Regions from separate parts of the Mesorhizobium sp. M1088 genome, predicted to be linked through region 1. Evidence: predicted binding sites of a transcription regulator. Region 1 holds the regulator's gene; the other holds the start of a gene.

What was found. The regulator PhoB, encoded in region 1, activates phosphate uptake and scavenging genes when phosphate is short. The targets are predictions, from matches to a motif close to TGTCATNNANCTGTCAT.
Region 2: the regulator PhoB is predicted to act here: its motif matches at 2,100-2,116, upstream of NKH49_RS16220 (esterase-like activity of phytase family protein).

Annotation. Positions count from the first base shown of each region.
Region 1 covers NZ_JAMYMO010000018.1:51,602-58,727, reverse strand. The annotation lists gene NKH49_RS20510 (ATP-binding cassette domain-containing protein) at 106-906, opposite strand; gene NKH49_RS20505 (sugar ABC transporter permease) at 922-2,286, opposite strand; gene xylF (D-xylose ABC transporter substrate-binding protein) at 2,428-3,468, opposite strand; gene NKH49_RS20495 (ROK family protein) at 3,755-4,999, shown strand; gene phoB (phosphate regulon transcriptional regulator PhoB) at 5,009-5,698, opposite strand; gene phoU (phosphate signaling complex protein PhoU) at 5,715-6,422, opposite strand; gene pstB (phosphate ABC transporter ATP-binding protein PstB) at 6,455-7,126, opposite strand, start outside.
Region 2 covers NZ_JAMYMO010000011.1:82,504-89,629, forward strand. The annotation lists gene NKH49_RS16215 (L,D-transpeptidase) at 1-373, shown strand, start outside; gene NKH49_RS16220 (esterase-like activity of phytase family protein) at 520-1,998, opposite strand; gene NKH49_RS16225 (TIM barrel protein) at 2,247-3,236, shown strand; gene NKH49_RS16230 (sugar ABC transporter substrate-binding protein) at 3,278-4,336, shown strand; gene NKH49_RS16235 (sugar ABC transporter ATP-binding protein) at 4,393-5,919, shown strand; gene NKH49_RS16240 (ABC transporter permease) at 5,936-6,913, shown strand; gene NKH49_RS16245 (MurR/RpiR family transcriptional regulator) at 6,910-7,126, shown strand, end outside.

The DNA.
Region 1 (7,126 bases):
TCGGCATCTTTATGGGCAAGTCCTGACGCCAACACAATGGCGAGGCCAAAGCATGGTGACGGCTGGCACATTTTGGCGGCGTGTGATTAGCCGGCTAATTCTCGTTCATGCGGCGATCTTCAGCGCGCCCGGCCCCGGAATGGCGCCGGGTGGGCACTTGCCGAGGATGATCATGCCGAGCACCTCGTCCTGGGTGACGTCGGTTGTGCGCGCCGTTCCGACAACCCGACCGTTCTTCATGACGCAGACACGGTCGGCAAGCTCGAACACGTCGTGAATATCATGGCTGATCAGGAAGATGCCGATGCCGTCGGCCTTGAGCTGCCTGACCAGTTCGCCGACCTGCGCCGTCTCTTGCGGCCCGAGTGCAGCCGTCGGCTCGTCCATGATCAGGATGCGAGCATTGAACAGGATGGCGCGGGCGATCGCCACTGACTGCCGCTGGCCGCCCGAAAGCTTTACCACCGGCTCCTTGAAGCGTTGGAAACGCGGATTGAGCCTGCCCATCACTTTGCGCGCCTCGGCCTCCATGGCGACGTCGTCGAGCGTTCCCCAGCCGGTCATCAGCTCGCGGCCGAGAAACAGGTTGGCGGCCGCATCGACATTGTCGGCCAGCGCCAGCGTCTGGTAGATCGTCTCGATGCCGTACTTCTTGGCGTCGCGGGGATTGGAGATCGAAGCCTCCTCGCCGTTGACCAAAATCTGGCCCGCATCGCGCTTGTAGGCGCCGGACAGGATTTTTATCAACGTCGATTTGCCGGCACCGTTGTGACCGAGCAAAGCCATCACCTCGCCCGGGAAAAGGTCGACAGAGGCATCGTCGACGGCGCGAATGCCGCCGAAAGCGATGGAGATGTTGCGCATGTCGATCAGCGGCGTGCCCGTGGGAGCGGTTTTGTCTGCCATGATCGTTCCTCCTCCCTAAACGCGTTTGCGATAGACGGTATCGAGCCACACCGCGAGCACCAGCACGGCGCCGACAACGATGCTCTGCAGCGGTGAATCGATGCCGAGCAGCACCATGCCGGACTGCAGCGACTGCATCAAAAGCGCGCCGAGCATGGCGCCGAGCACTGTGCCGGAGCCGCCGGCGAGCGACGTGCCGCCGATCACCGCCGCCGCGATGACCAGGAGCTCGTCCAGCGTGCCCAGCGCATTGGTCGACGAGTTCTGCCTGGCTGACGAGATCGCTGCGGCGATCGTCGCCAGCACGCCCATGATCATGAACACCTTCATGGTCACCCAGCGCGTGTTGATACCGGCAAGGTTGGCTGCTTCCGGATTGCCGCCGATGGCGAAGACATAGCGGCCGAAACGGGTACGCTTGGCGATGAAGGTCATGATCAGCCCTACGGCTACAGCCATCAGCACGGGTATGGCGATGCCATGGGCGATGAACAGCCCGCCTTCGGGAACGGTTATATTGTTGGCCGCCGCATATCTGTTCACGATGCCGACCGGCCAAGGATAGGAATTGGCAAGCCATATGGCGCCCACGATGACAAGGCAAGTGACGGCCCCGAGGAACGTCTCGGCCCAGATCGGGCGTAACGGGAAGCGGAACCGCTTGCGCTGCACCCGCCCGTTGAGCAGCATGAACACAACCGCCAGGCACGCGACAATTCCGACGATCCAGCTCCATCGCGCGCCGATCGAACCCGTCGGTCCGCCGCCCATCAGCTGGAAAGTGGCATCCAGCGGCGCAATCGTCTGCCCACTGACGACCCACCATGCGGCACCCCGCCAGACCAGAAGGCCGCCCAGCGTCACGATGAAGGCCGGCACCTCGAGATAAGCGATGATGTATCCCTGGAACGCTCCGATCAGAAGGCCAAGCGCCAGGCCGATGGCCAGTGCCAGGATCCAGATCCAGGGATTGCCTAATTGCAGACCGATCATTCGCACCAGGAAATGCACCTGCGCAAAGCCCATGACCACGCCGATCAGACCTTCGGCGGAACCGACCGACAGGTCGATATTGCGCATGACGATAACCAGCACCATTCCGGCGGCCATTATGGCCACGGCGGAAGTCTGCACCGACAGGTTCCAGAGATTGCGTGGCGTCAGGAAGGTCCGGCTGTCGAAGTCGAACGGATTGACGCCGAGCCGTACGCTGGAAATGACATGCAGGCCGACCCAGATGACCAGCAGCGCGCCGACCATGCCGAGCATGCGCGTGTCGAGTTCGGTTGCCTTGAGAAATCGGGCAACGATGCCGAGCTCGGATTCCCGTGCCCGGTCTGCCGTGCTGTCGACCGGCGTGTTGGACGTCGTGTCGGTCATGATGTTTCTCCCGCCGGGTTGCCGTCTGCCGCGGATGCCGGAAGCAGCCTAGAAGTTATCCGCCGGAAGCGGAAAAACAACTTTTGTTGAAAAACGCCGCGGCGAGCGGCCGCGGCGTTCGGACTTCTCGGAAACGTCGGCTCAGTTGCAGACTGCAACAGTGCCAGCCGTCACGCCGGCGCAGACCTCTTCTTTCTTGATCCAGCCGGCGTCGATGACGACGTTGAGGTTGTCCTTGGTGATGGCGACCGGGGTCAGGAACAGCGACTTGACGGCATTGCCGCCGGGCGTGGTGAAATCCTTCACGCCGGCAATGTCGGTCATCTGCTTGCCGTCGGCCAGCTGCGAGGCGATCTCGGCGGCATTCTTGCCGAGCTCGCGCGCATCCTTCCACACCGACACGGTCTGTGTGCCGAGCGCGATGCGGTTCAGCGCGGCGTGGTCGCCGTCCTGGCCCGAAACCGGAACCGATCCGGCCAGCCCTTGCGCTGTCAGCGCGGCGACGACGCCGCCGGCAGTGCCGTCATTGGCCGCGACCACGGCATCGACCTTGTTGTCGTTGGCGGTCAGGAACTGTTCCATGTTCTTCTGAGCGTTGGCCGGCAGCCAGCCGTCCGTATAGGCCTCGCCAACATTCTTGATCTTGCCGCTGTCTATTGCCGCCTTCAGCACCTCCATCGAACCGGCAAACAGGAAATCGGCATTCGGATCGGAACCCGAACCCTTGATGAAGACGTAGTTGCCTTCCGGCTTCACCTTGAAGACTTCCCGGGCCTGCATGCGGCCGACTTCCTTGTTGTCGAAGGTCAGATAGAACACGTCCTTGTTCTCGATCAGCCGGTCATAGCCGACGACCGGGATGCCTTCGTCCAGTGCCTTCTGCACGGCCGGCCCGATGGCCGAGGCGTCCTGCGCCAGGATGATCAGTGCGTTGGCGCCCTGCGAGATCAGGCTCTCGACGTCGGTGAGCTGCTTGCCGGGGTTGGACTGTGCGTCGGCGGAAATATACTTGTCGCCTGCGGCCTCGATGGCCGCCTTCATTGCGGCCTCGTCGGTCTTCCAGCGCTCTTCCTGGAAGTTCGACCAGGAAACGCCGATGACCTTGTCTTTAGCCTGCGCCACCGACGCCAGCGCCAGCGTCATGGCGACACCCGCCAGAATGGCGGTCGTGAATTTCTTCATCATATCCTCCCTGCGCCGCGTACGGCGTGACCAATTGGCTCAAAGACCAGCTTAGAAGCTCTAATTTTTTCGAGCCTCGAAAAAATACTGGCCCGATCTCCGGCTGCTGTCAACATCGATTCTGATGGATTTTGATGACTCTGCGAGTTTTTTCGAGCGTCGGAATAAACGATGACAGCGCCACCTGCATCTGACACTATTTGCCTGCATCCGACACTATTTGTCGGACATTACCGACGGCTTCCGGTTCATGAGCGGCCGCGGCAACCGGGAGGAAAGCAAAACAATGTCGGTCGGAATCCGCCATGACGATTTGCGCCGGCGCAACCGGGCGATGGTGATCTCGGCGGTGCGCCGGGCCGGCCAGCCATCGCGTACTGAGATCGCAGCTACCACCGGCCTCAGTCATTCGACCATATCGGCGATCTCTTCCGACCTGATACGGGAAGGCATCCTCGCCGAGAGCAAGGCAAGTGAGCCCGTTTCGTTGAAACGCGGTCGTCCGCAGGTCGGCCTCGCCCTCAATCCGGAAGCGGCGGCGGTGCTGACCGTGGTGTTGTCGCTGAATTTCCTGTCGGCCGCCATTATCGACTATACGGGACAGGTGGTCGCCGAGGAACAGCGCCGGCTGGACACGCTGACCATGCCGCGCGACGAGCTGATCCGTGAATGCATGGCCATCGTCCGGCGCCGGCTGCAGGATCCAGACCTTGACGTCCGCAGTGTCGCCCGCATCGCCCTGGCGATTCAGGGCATTACCGACTCCCCTGCACGCGCCATGCTGTGGTCGCCGATCACGCCGCAGACCGACATCGCCTTTGCCGACATGCTGGAGGGCGAATTCGGCATCCCGGCAACGGTGGAGAACGACTGCAACATGATGGCGGTGGCTTTGCGCTGGCGCAATCCGGATCGCTATCGCGACGACTTCATCGCCATCCTGCTTTCGCATGGCATCGGCATGGGGCTGGTGCTGAAGGGCGAACTGTTCACCGGGACGCATTCCTCGGGCGGCGAATTTGGCCACATGATCCATCGTCCGGGCGGCGCGCTCTGCCGTTGCGGGCGGCGCGGCTGCATCGAGGCGTATGCCGGCAACTACGCCATCTGGCGCAACGCCAGGCAGATGAGCGAAGACAGCGAACCGGTCGCCGACGTCAGCGACGCCGACATGCGAGCACTGGCGGCCCGGGCGCGCGAGAAAGATGGGCCGGAACGCGAGGCCTACCGCAAGGCCGGCGAAGCGCTGGGTTTCGGTCTCGGCTCGCTGTTCGCGCTGATCGATCCGGCACCGGTCGCGATGGTCGGCGCCAGTGCCGCCGCCTTCGATCTGATCGAGCCGGCCTTGCGGAAGGCAATCGCCCAGACCGCCGGCGGCCAGCATTCAGGCTCGATCTCCTTCGATACAGAGCCGAACGAATTGCCGCTGATCCGCGAAGGCTGCGCGATGCGGGCGTTAAGCTTCGTCGACCAGGAGATTTTCGCGCCGGGCGCGCAAATGAGGCCCAGCGTCAGAAAGAACGTAGCCTGACCAGGCGGGTCAATCTTCCCTGATCGCATAGCCGGCGCCGCGGATGGTGCGGATGACATCCGGCATCCGGCCGTTGTTGACGGCTTTGCGCAGCCGCCCGACATGCACGTCGACGGTGCGTTCGTCGATGTAGATTGTCTCCCCCCAGACATTATCGAGTAACTGGCTGCGCGAGAAGACACGGCCCGGATGCCGCATCATGAACTCGAGCAGCCGGAATTCGGTCGGCCCGAGCCTGATTTCGCTCTTCTTGCGATAGACCCTGTGCGATTCGCGATCGAGCACGATGTCGCCGACCTTCAGCACGCTGGACAGCACTTCCGGCTTGGCGCGCCGCAGCAGCGCCTTGACCCTGGCCATGAATTCCGGTGTCGAAAACGGCTTGACCAGATAGTCGTCGGCGCCGGTCGAAAGACCGCGCACCCGGTCGCTCTCCTCGCCGCGCGCGGTCAGCATGATGATCGGCAGCCGCTCGGTTTCGGGGCGCACCCGCAACCGACGACAGAGCTCGATGCCGGAAACCGCTGGTATCATCCAGTCGAGCACCAAAAGGTCGGGCACATTCTCCTGCAAACGGATCTCGGCTTCGTCGCCGCGTGTCACCACCTCGACCTGGTAGCCTTCGGATTCGAGATTGTAGCGGAGCAGCACACCCAACGGCTCCTCGTCCTCCACCACCATTATGCGTGGTGCGATCATCGGCTGGGCACCCCCATCATGTCACCGGTGCGGACATTGTCGTTTCGTCCTGCTTCGGACGATTGACCGGCAATTGCTCGCCGGTCAGCACATAATACGCATTTTCGGCGATGTTGGTGACATGGTCGCCGATCCGCTCCAGATTCTTGGCGCAGAACAGCAGGTGCGTGCAAGCGGTGATGTTGCGCGGATCTTCCATCATGTAGGTCAACAGCTCGCGGAACACGGACGTGTATTTGACGTCGATGCGCTCGTCGGCGGCACGAAGCTTGGCCAACGCGGCCGCATCGCCTGCAGCATATTCCTCGATGACACCCTGCACCTGGATGAGAACCAGCTGCGCCATCGCGTCGATGGAATGCGACAGGTCCCGCGGCGTGGCGCTGAGGCCGACCGCACTCACGCGCTTGGCGATATTCTTGGCAAGGTCGCCGATGCGTTCGAGGTCGCCCGCCATGCGGATCGCTCCGACCACATGGCGAAGATCGTGGGCCATCGGCTGGCGTTTGGCGATCAGGGTGATGGCGCGGTCGTCCAGTTCGCGTTGACGCGCATCCATGATGGCGTCGTCGGAAACGACGCGTTGCGCCAGCACGTTGTCGGAATTCAACAGCGCCTTGGTCGCCCCGCCGACCATCGAACCGGCGAGGTCGGCCATGTCGCGGATCAGCTTGCTGATCTGCTCGAGATCCTCGTCGAAAGAAGCGACTGTGTGTTCGCCCATGGTCCTGTCCTCATATGCATGATCGGAACGGCTCAGCCGAAGCGGCCAGTGATGTAGTCCTGCGTGCGCTTCTCGCGGGGCGACGTGAAGATCTTCTCGGTCCGGTCGAACTCGACCAGTTCACCCAGATACATGAAGGCCGTCTGGCGCGACACGCGCGCCGCCTGCTGCATGTTGTGGGTGACGATGACGATCGTGTAGTCGGCTTGCAATTCGTCGATCAGTTCCTCGATCTTGGCAGTCGACAGCGGGTCGAGGGCCGAAGCCGGTTCGTCGAGCAGAATGACTTCCGGCTTCACGGCCACGGTGCGGGCGATACAGAGCCGCTGCTGCTGGCCGCCGGATAGGCTCAAGCCGCTGGCGTTGAGCTTGTCCTTGACCTCGCTCCACAGCGCGGCGCGCTTCAACGCCTGTTCGACGCGGCCGTCCATCTCGGACTTGCCGAGGTTCTCGTAGAGCCTGACGCCGAAGGCGATGTTCTCGTAGATCGACATCGGGAAGGGCGTCGGCTTCTGGAACACCATGCCGATCTTGGTCCTGAGGAGGTTGAGATCCTGCGACCGGTCGAGAATGTTCTTGCCGTCGAGCAGCACCTGGCCCTCGGCCGTCTGTTTTGGGTAGAGCTCATAGATGCGGTTGAACACACGCAGCAGCGTCGATTTCCCGCAGCCCGAAGGGCCGATGAAGGCCGTGACACTGCGCTC
Region 2 (7,126 bases), on a different contig from region 1:
GTGGCCGGTCTGGACGCCGCCGCCGGAAATGATCCAACGCCGGCCGGAACTGGCGAAATACAAGGACGGCATGCCGCCCGGCCCGCAGAGCCCGCTTGGTGCTCGCGCGCTGTATCTCTTCCGTGACGGCAAGGACACGATGTATAGGCTGCACGGCACGCCGGAGTGGGATTCCATTGGGAAGAACGCTTCCTCCGGCTGTGTGCGCTTCATGAATCAGGACATTATCGACCTCTACAGCCGCGTCGACGGCGTCGCGCCGGTCTTCGTGCGCCCGAACCTGTCGGCCGCCGGGAAGATCGCCGCCGTGTCGAACAGGACGGCCGAGCCGATCGATGCCGGCGTGCCAAAGGACGCGGAGATGTTGAGGTAAGTGCCTTCGACTGGATCGTCAGTCGCAGGTTTTTGCAACGCACCAGGACACCGTCCTTGCGCGGGCGAGCCGCAACTGAAGGTACAACCGCTCAATCGCGCCAGCTCAGGCGGACGCGTTCGGCGCGTCCGCCTGTATGGGTGCCGCTACTTCTTGGCGAGGCCTGGGAGCGTGACCTGATAGACCAGGAACATGGTGTCGACATCGGCGCCATCCTCGGCCTTGTAGGCCGCGCCGACCTGGAAGCCGTCCTGCGTGAGGAAATCATTGTCATTGGCGACGAACAGGAAATAGTCGTCGGGCAGCTTTGGATCGAGGACGCTCACCACCGACATCGCCTCCCATTTCTCCGAAAGGTTGTTGCGGTCGTTGGGCGCGCCATTGTGCAGCCCGAAGCGGCCGAGCTCGGTCTTGTCGTTGATGTCGATGAGCGGCGTCAGCTTGGCCGGCGTCACCGATGGATCGAGCTCACCCTTGGGCGCCAGCGGCTTGTCCTTGTCGAATTCTGTGCCGGCGACATCGGTTGCCGCAGACACATCGACGACGCTGATCTCGCGGTGGAGCGAGGTGTCGCCCTTCAGCCCCTGGCCATTGCCGCTGTCGCGCGCCAGCATCAGGAAGGTCTTGTCCGACAGCGCCACGATTTCGCTCTGCGCGGCGATCTTGGTTTTGCCCTTGGCATCGGTGAACACCGGCAGCGGCACGACATATTCATGCGCGAGCTTGAGCTGGCCGGGATCCGAGGCATCGTAGACCAGCGCGCGCGTGTTCTGACGCGTCCAGGCGGAATCGCCGCCATCCTGCCTTGGGGCCGACTGCAGCACGGCAATCAGGAACTTCCCGTCCGGCGTCAGCGCCATGCCTTCGAGGCCCTGGTTGTTCTGACGGCCGGTTTCGGGATCCTTCGGATCTGGGTCTGCCGCACCAGGTCCCGGATTGTTGGAAGCAAAGTTTGGCGTCCCGCGACGCATCGGGACAAGCGCCGCCGGCGGCTGCGTTGCCGACATCAGACGCCCATCGGCGGAGAAGCGGTAGATGTTCGGACCGTATTCGTCCGAGATGAACATCGTGCCGTCGGGCAGCCGTGCGATCGCTTCGTCATCGAGCGCGAGCTTGCCGTTGGCTTCGGGCAGGATCGGCATGTCGTCGGTCGCGGCACGCACGCCGTTGAGCGGATCGAGGCCGGTTGCGTCGGCGCCCTTGTCGTCGGTCAAAAGCACGGTGTCGGCAAGCGTCGCCTTGAGGCCCGATTGTTCCTGGCCGGTGGCCGGCACTGCACCCGGCGCGATCGGGGCGAACTCGAGGGCGATCGTGTTGAGGCGCGGGCGGTAATCGGTGGTGCCGACGACATTGTAGCCGCGGTCCGGCAACAGCCATAACGAGCCCTTATAGCCATCGGCGCCATGCGTCCAGCCGGCAGCGTCGATCGACATGCCCGAGCCGGAGCCAAACGTCTCGCCGAACTTGTCCTTCTGGCTGGCCGGGATGCTGCCGACACCGACCAGGCCCTTGTTGACGAAGCCGACGCCGCCGACGGTCGCGGCGTTTTCAGCCAAGGCCGGGGTCAAGGCGGTGAACATCGCCAGCGCGACGGCGAGGGACGCGGTTCGGAGCAGGTTTTTCATGGATATCCTCTTTTGAGACAAAGCTGCCGGGATCTGAAAAAGCGCCGCGTCGCATCAAGGATGCCGCGAAAGCCTTCGGAGAAGCGATCTAGGACGCGAACATGATACTTGCGTGACAGTGCCGCGCTTGCTTGTCCCCCGTGGTCGCAACTGGCCTAGGTATGGCGAATTCGTCGTCGCCGAGCGAGCAATTAACAACTTTACAAATAATCGTTCTAATGTAAAGTTATGACAATGAAAGGTCCCCGATGACTGCCTATCGTTTCGCCACCCGCCTCAATTCCTTTGCCTCGCGGCCACAGTCCGAGTGGCCCGATCTTGTCGGCAAACCGTCCATGCTGCAAATGGCGGCACGTGCGGCGAAGGTTGCGGAGTTGACCGATCTCGACCTCAACTTCCCCGACCATGTCGATGAAAAGCCTGCGGAAATAGCGCGCAAACTCGGCGATATCGGGCTTTCCATCAATGGTTTCGCCATGCGCTACTATTCCAATCCGGCTTTCAAGCTCGGCGCCTTCACCAACCCGGATCCCGCTATTCGCCGCGAAGCCATCGACCTGACCAAGGCCGGCATCGACGCCACCCGCGAGGCGGGCGCCGGCCTGATGACCTTGTGGCTCGGGCAGGATGGCTTCGATTATGCTTTCCAGGCCGACTACTCGGCGCTCTGGCAACACGAAATCGACGGAATTCGTGAAGTTGCGGCGCATGACCCCGATTGCCAGATCAGCCTGGAATACAAGCCCAACGAGCCGCGCTCCTACAGCCTGATGCCGGATGCGGCGACGACATTGCTGGCGATCCGCGAGATCGGCCTGCCCAATCTCGGCGTGACGCTCGATTTCGCCCATGTGCTCTATGCCGACGAGCAGCCGGCCTTTGCCGCAGCACTCGTGGCGCGCCATAGCAAGCTGCTCGGCGTGCATCTCAACGACGGCTACGCCAAGCGCGACGACGGCCTGATGGTCGGCGCCGTGCACACGCTGCAAACGATCGAGCTGCTCAGGCAGATCCGTCGAGACGGCTACGCCGGCGCCATCTACTTCGACACGTTTCCCGATATGACCGGGCTCGACCCGGTCCACGAATGCGAAGTCAACATCGCGACCGTCAAGCGCATGCTGCGCGTCGTCGATCGGCTGGACGGGGACAACCGCCTGTCAGCCGCCGTCGACCGTCAGGACGCGATCGCCTCGCAGGCCATCATCCAGGAAGCCATGCTCGGGCCGGACAGCTGAGGCCGGCGGCATAGACCGTTTTTCAACAAGGGAGGAAGACCATGAAATTTCTACTTGCCACCGCTGCCGCTGCCCTGATGGCACTGTCCACCGGCTCGGCTTTTTCCGCGGACCTCGCGCCGCTCAATTCCGACACCGAGAAGGATCGCATCGACTGGTCGCAGCTCGAGGCCAGGTTCGGGGCGTTCCCCAAGCTGCCCGAGGGTACCAAGGCCGGTGCGGTCTCCAAGACGCTGACCAATGAATACTGGCGCTCGCTGGGAGAGGGCTACAAGTCGTTCGGCGACCGCACCGGCGTGCCCGTCGTCTACCAGGCAGCGCAGAGCGAGGGCGACCAGCTCGGCCAGCTCACCATCGCCGAAGGCCTGGTCACACAGGGCTACAACGTGCTGCTCGTCTCGCCGCAGACCGACTCCAACCTGCAGCCGATTATGGAACAGGCCAAGGCGGCCAACGTGCCGGTGGTCAACGTCAACGACGCGGTCATCCCGCAGGCCGAGCATTATGTCGGTAATGTCCAGCGCGACAATGGCGTGCGCGTCGCCAAATGGTTCATCAAGAACCGGCCGGACGGCGGCAAGGTCGCCATCGTCGAGGGCCAGGCCGGCGTCTACGCCGCCGTCCAGCGTACCGACGGTTTCAAGACCACGATCACCGAGGCCGGCAAGTTCGACGTCGTCGCCAGCGTCCCCGGTAACTGGGATCGCCAGACCTCCTACGACGCGGCCACCAACATCCTGCAGCAGCACCCCGACCTGATCGGCTTCTATGCCAACAATGACGGCATGGCGCTGGGCATCGTCGAGGCGGTCAAGGCTGCCGGGCTGCAGGACAAGGTTGCGGTCTTCGGCACCGACGGCATCTCCGACGCCTATGCCTCGATCCGCGCCGGCGAGCTGACCGGCACCGTCGATTCGTTCCCGGTGCTGACCGGCGAGGTGGCGCTGGAATCGGCGCTGCGGCTGGTGGCCGGGCAGAACCTGCCGCGCGTCGTTGCCACGCCGCAGGCGCTGATCACCAAGGACAATGCCGACCGTTACTCCGGCGGCGGCGATGCCGTGCGCAAGGCGCTGCTCGAGGACGCGGCAGCGGGCCAGTAGAGCAGGGCCGGCAGGTGCCGGCCTTGGGTCGGCACCTTGCCTGGAGAACCGAAGCAATGTCAGCGCGGCTGCAATTCGAGGGCATTTCCAAAGAGTTTCCGGCTGTGCGGGCGCTGAGCGAAGTGTCGTTTTCGGTCGGCGCCGGCGAGATCCATGGCCTGCTCGGTGAAAACGGCGCCGGCAAATCGACGCTGCTGCGCATATTGTCAGGCGTCTACCGGCCGACGGCGGGAAGCGTGCTGATCGACGGCAAACCGGTGACGCTGAACAACCCGGTCGCGGCGCGCGCCGCCGGCGTGGCCATGATCCATCAGGAATTACAGCAGGTGCCACGCCTCAGCGTCGCCCAGAACATGTTCCTCGGCCATCCGTTGAGGCGCGGCGGCGTCTTCGTCGCACGGCGCGAGCAGGAGAGCCGCGCTGCGGAAGCGTTGGCCGCCATCGACCCGACCATCGATCCGGCAGCCCCGCTTGGCAGCCTGAAGGTGGCGCAGCAGCAGATCGTCGAGATCGCGCGGGCGCTGCTCGACCGCGCCAGGATCGTGGCGATGGACGAGCCGACGTCGAGCCTCACGCCGAGCGAGTTCGAACGGCTGGCGGAAGTTATTGCCGGTCTGGCACGCGACGGTGTCGCGGTCGTCTATGTCTCGCACAAGCTGGACGAGGTGTTCGGCATCTGCCAGCGCGCAACCATCATGCGCGACGGCGTTGTGGTCGAAACCGTCGATCTTGCAAAGGTGTCGGAAAGGGCCGTCGTTTCGATGATGGTCGGCCGCGAGCTTGCCCAGGAACAACACCGCTCGCATGCTTCCCCCGAGATCAGGCTGAGCGTGCGTGGCCTCGCCTCGGCAACCAAGGTCCGTGACGTTTCGTTCGACCTGCATCGCGGCGAGGTGTTGGGCATTGCCGGCCTGGTCGGGTCCGGCCGCACCGAGCTGCTGCGGCTGCTGGCCGGCGCCGACCGGACCTCATCAGGCGCAATAGAGATCGACGGCAAGGCGGTAAAGCTTTCCAGTCCGCGCGACGCGATCGCGGCCGGAATCGGCCTGGTGCCGGAGGAGCGCAAGCGCGAAGGCATCGTGCCGTTGCGGTCGATCTCCAGCAACATGGCGCTGGCCTCGATGGGCGTGTTCGCGCCGCGCGGCGTCATCGATCACAAAAGGCTGAAACGGGTCGCGGCCGAGAAGATGAAGCGGGTCAATCTCAGGCCGTTCCTGCTCGACCGGCCAATTCGGCTGTTCAGCGGCGGCAACCAGCAGAAAGCGATCATCGGCCGCTGGCTGGCGGCGGGAACGCGGATCCTTCTGTTCGACGAGCCGACGCGCGGCATCGATGTCGGCGCCAAGGCGGAGATCTACCACCTGATCGAGGAACTCGCCGCCGAAGGCCATTCGGTAATCGTCGTGTCGTCCGAACTCCCCGAGGTGATCCGGCTCGCCGACCGCGTGCTGGTCATGCGCGACGGCACGGTCGCCGCCGAACTGGGCCGCGCAAGTCTCAGCGAACAGGCGATCGCCGCGTACGCCATACCCCAAACGGAGATTGAGGCCGGCAAGGCGCAAGGCCATCGGGCCGGTGCATAACGGACAGGACCAGCTGATGACCGATATAACCCAACACACAGCAGCGCGCCCAAGGGCAGATTTCCTGCACCGGTTTTCCGTGCGCGACGCCGGCACGCTGATCGGCCTGGTGGTGATCCTTGCCGTCTTCGGGGCGCTGGTCCCCGGCTTTTTTGCCGAGCGTAACCTTATCAACATCCTGCAGCAGTCGAGCATCAATGCCTGCCTGGCGTTGGGCATGACGCTGGTCATCATCTCGGGCGGCATCGACCTGTCCGTCGGGCCGACGGCAGCCCTTTCGGCGGTCATCTCGGCCTCGATGCTGGTTGCCGGAGTGCCGTTTCCGCTGGCCATCGCCGCTGGCTTCGCCATCGGCCTCGCCTGCGGACTGCTCAACGGCGTGCTGGTTGCCTATGTCGGGCTGCAGCCCTTCATCGTCACGCTGGGAACGCTCAGCACCTACCGGGCGCTGGCGCTGATCTATACCGGCGGCAATCCGGTGCTCGGCCTGCCTGCCGGCTTCCGTGCCATCTTCAACGGCTCGCTGTTCGGATTGCCGTTGGCGGTCATCATCGTGGCCGTGGTCGCGCTGATTGCCTGGATCATCCTCAAGAAGACACCGTTTGGCGAATATCTGCTCGCCGTCGGCGGCAATGAGGAGGCGGCCTACATAGCCGGCGTGCCGATCGCCCGCACCAAGATCGCCGCCTATATGATCTCGGGCCTGCTGGCAGCGCTTGCAGCGCAGATCCTGATCGGCCGGCTGGGTGCGGCCGAACCCATTCTCGGCAATCTCTGGGAGCTCGACGCCATAGCGGCGGCGGCGATTGGCGGTGCCTCGCTGATGGGCGGCAAGGGCAGCGTCGTCGGCACCATCCTGGGTGCCGTCATTCTTGGCAGCATGCGCAACGGCCTGACGCTGATGAACGTGCAGTCCTTCTATCAGCTCCTGGCAACTGGCCTTATAATCCTCGCCGCGATGCTTATCGATCGCGTGACGAGGGGACGTGGATGACCTTGACCGGGCTGGACCTGAAAGCAGTAGGACCGCGCATTCGCATGATGATGCCGCATCTGACGCCGCTCGAGGCGAAGGTGGTTGAAACCGTATTCGGACGGCGCGGCTTCGACGAGACCATACAGCTCAAGCAGATCGCCGAGGAGGCCGGTGTGTCGGAGGCGATGGTGGTCAAGATCGCCAAGAAGCTGGGTTTTTCCGGCTATCGCG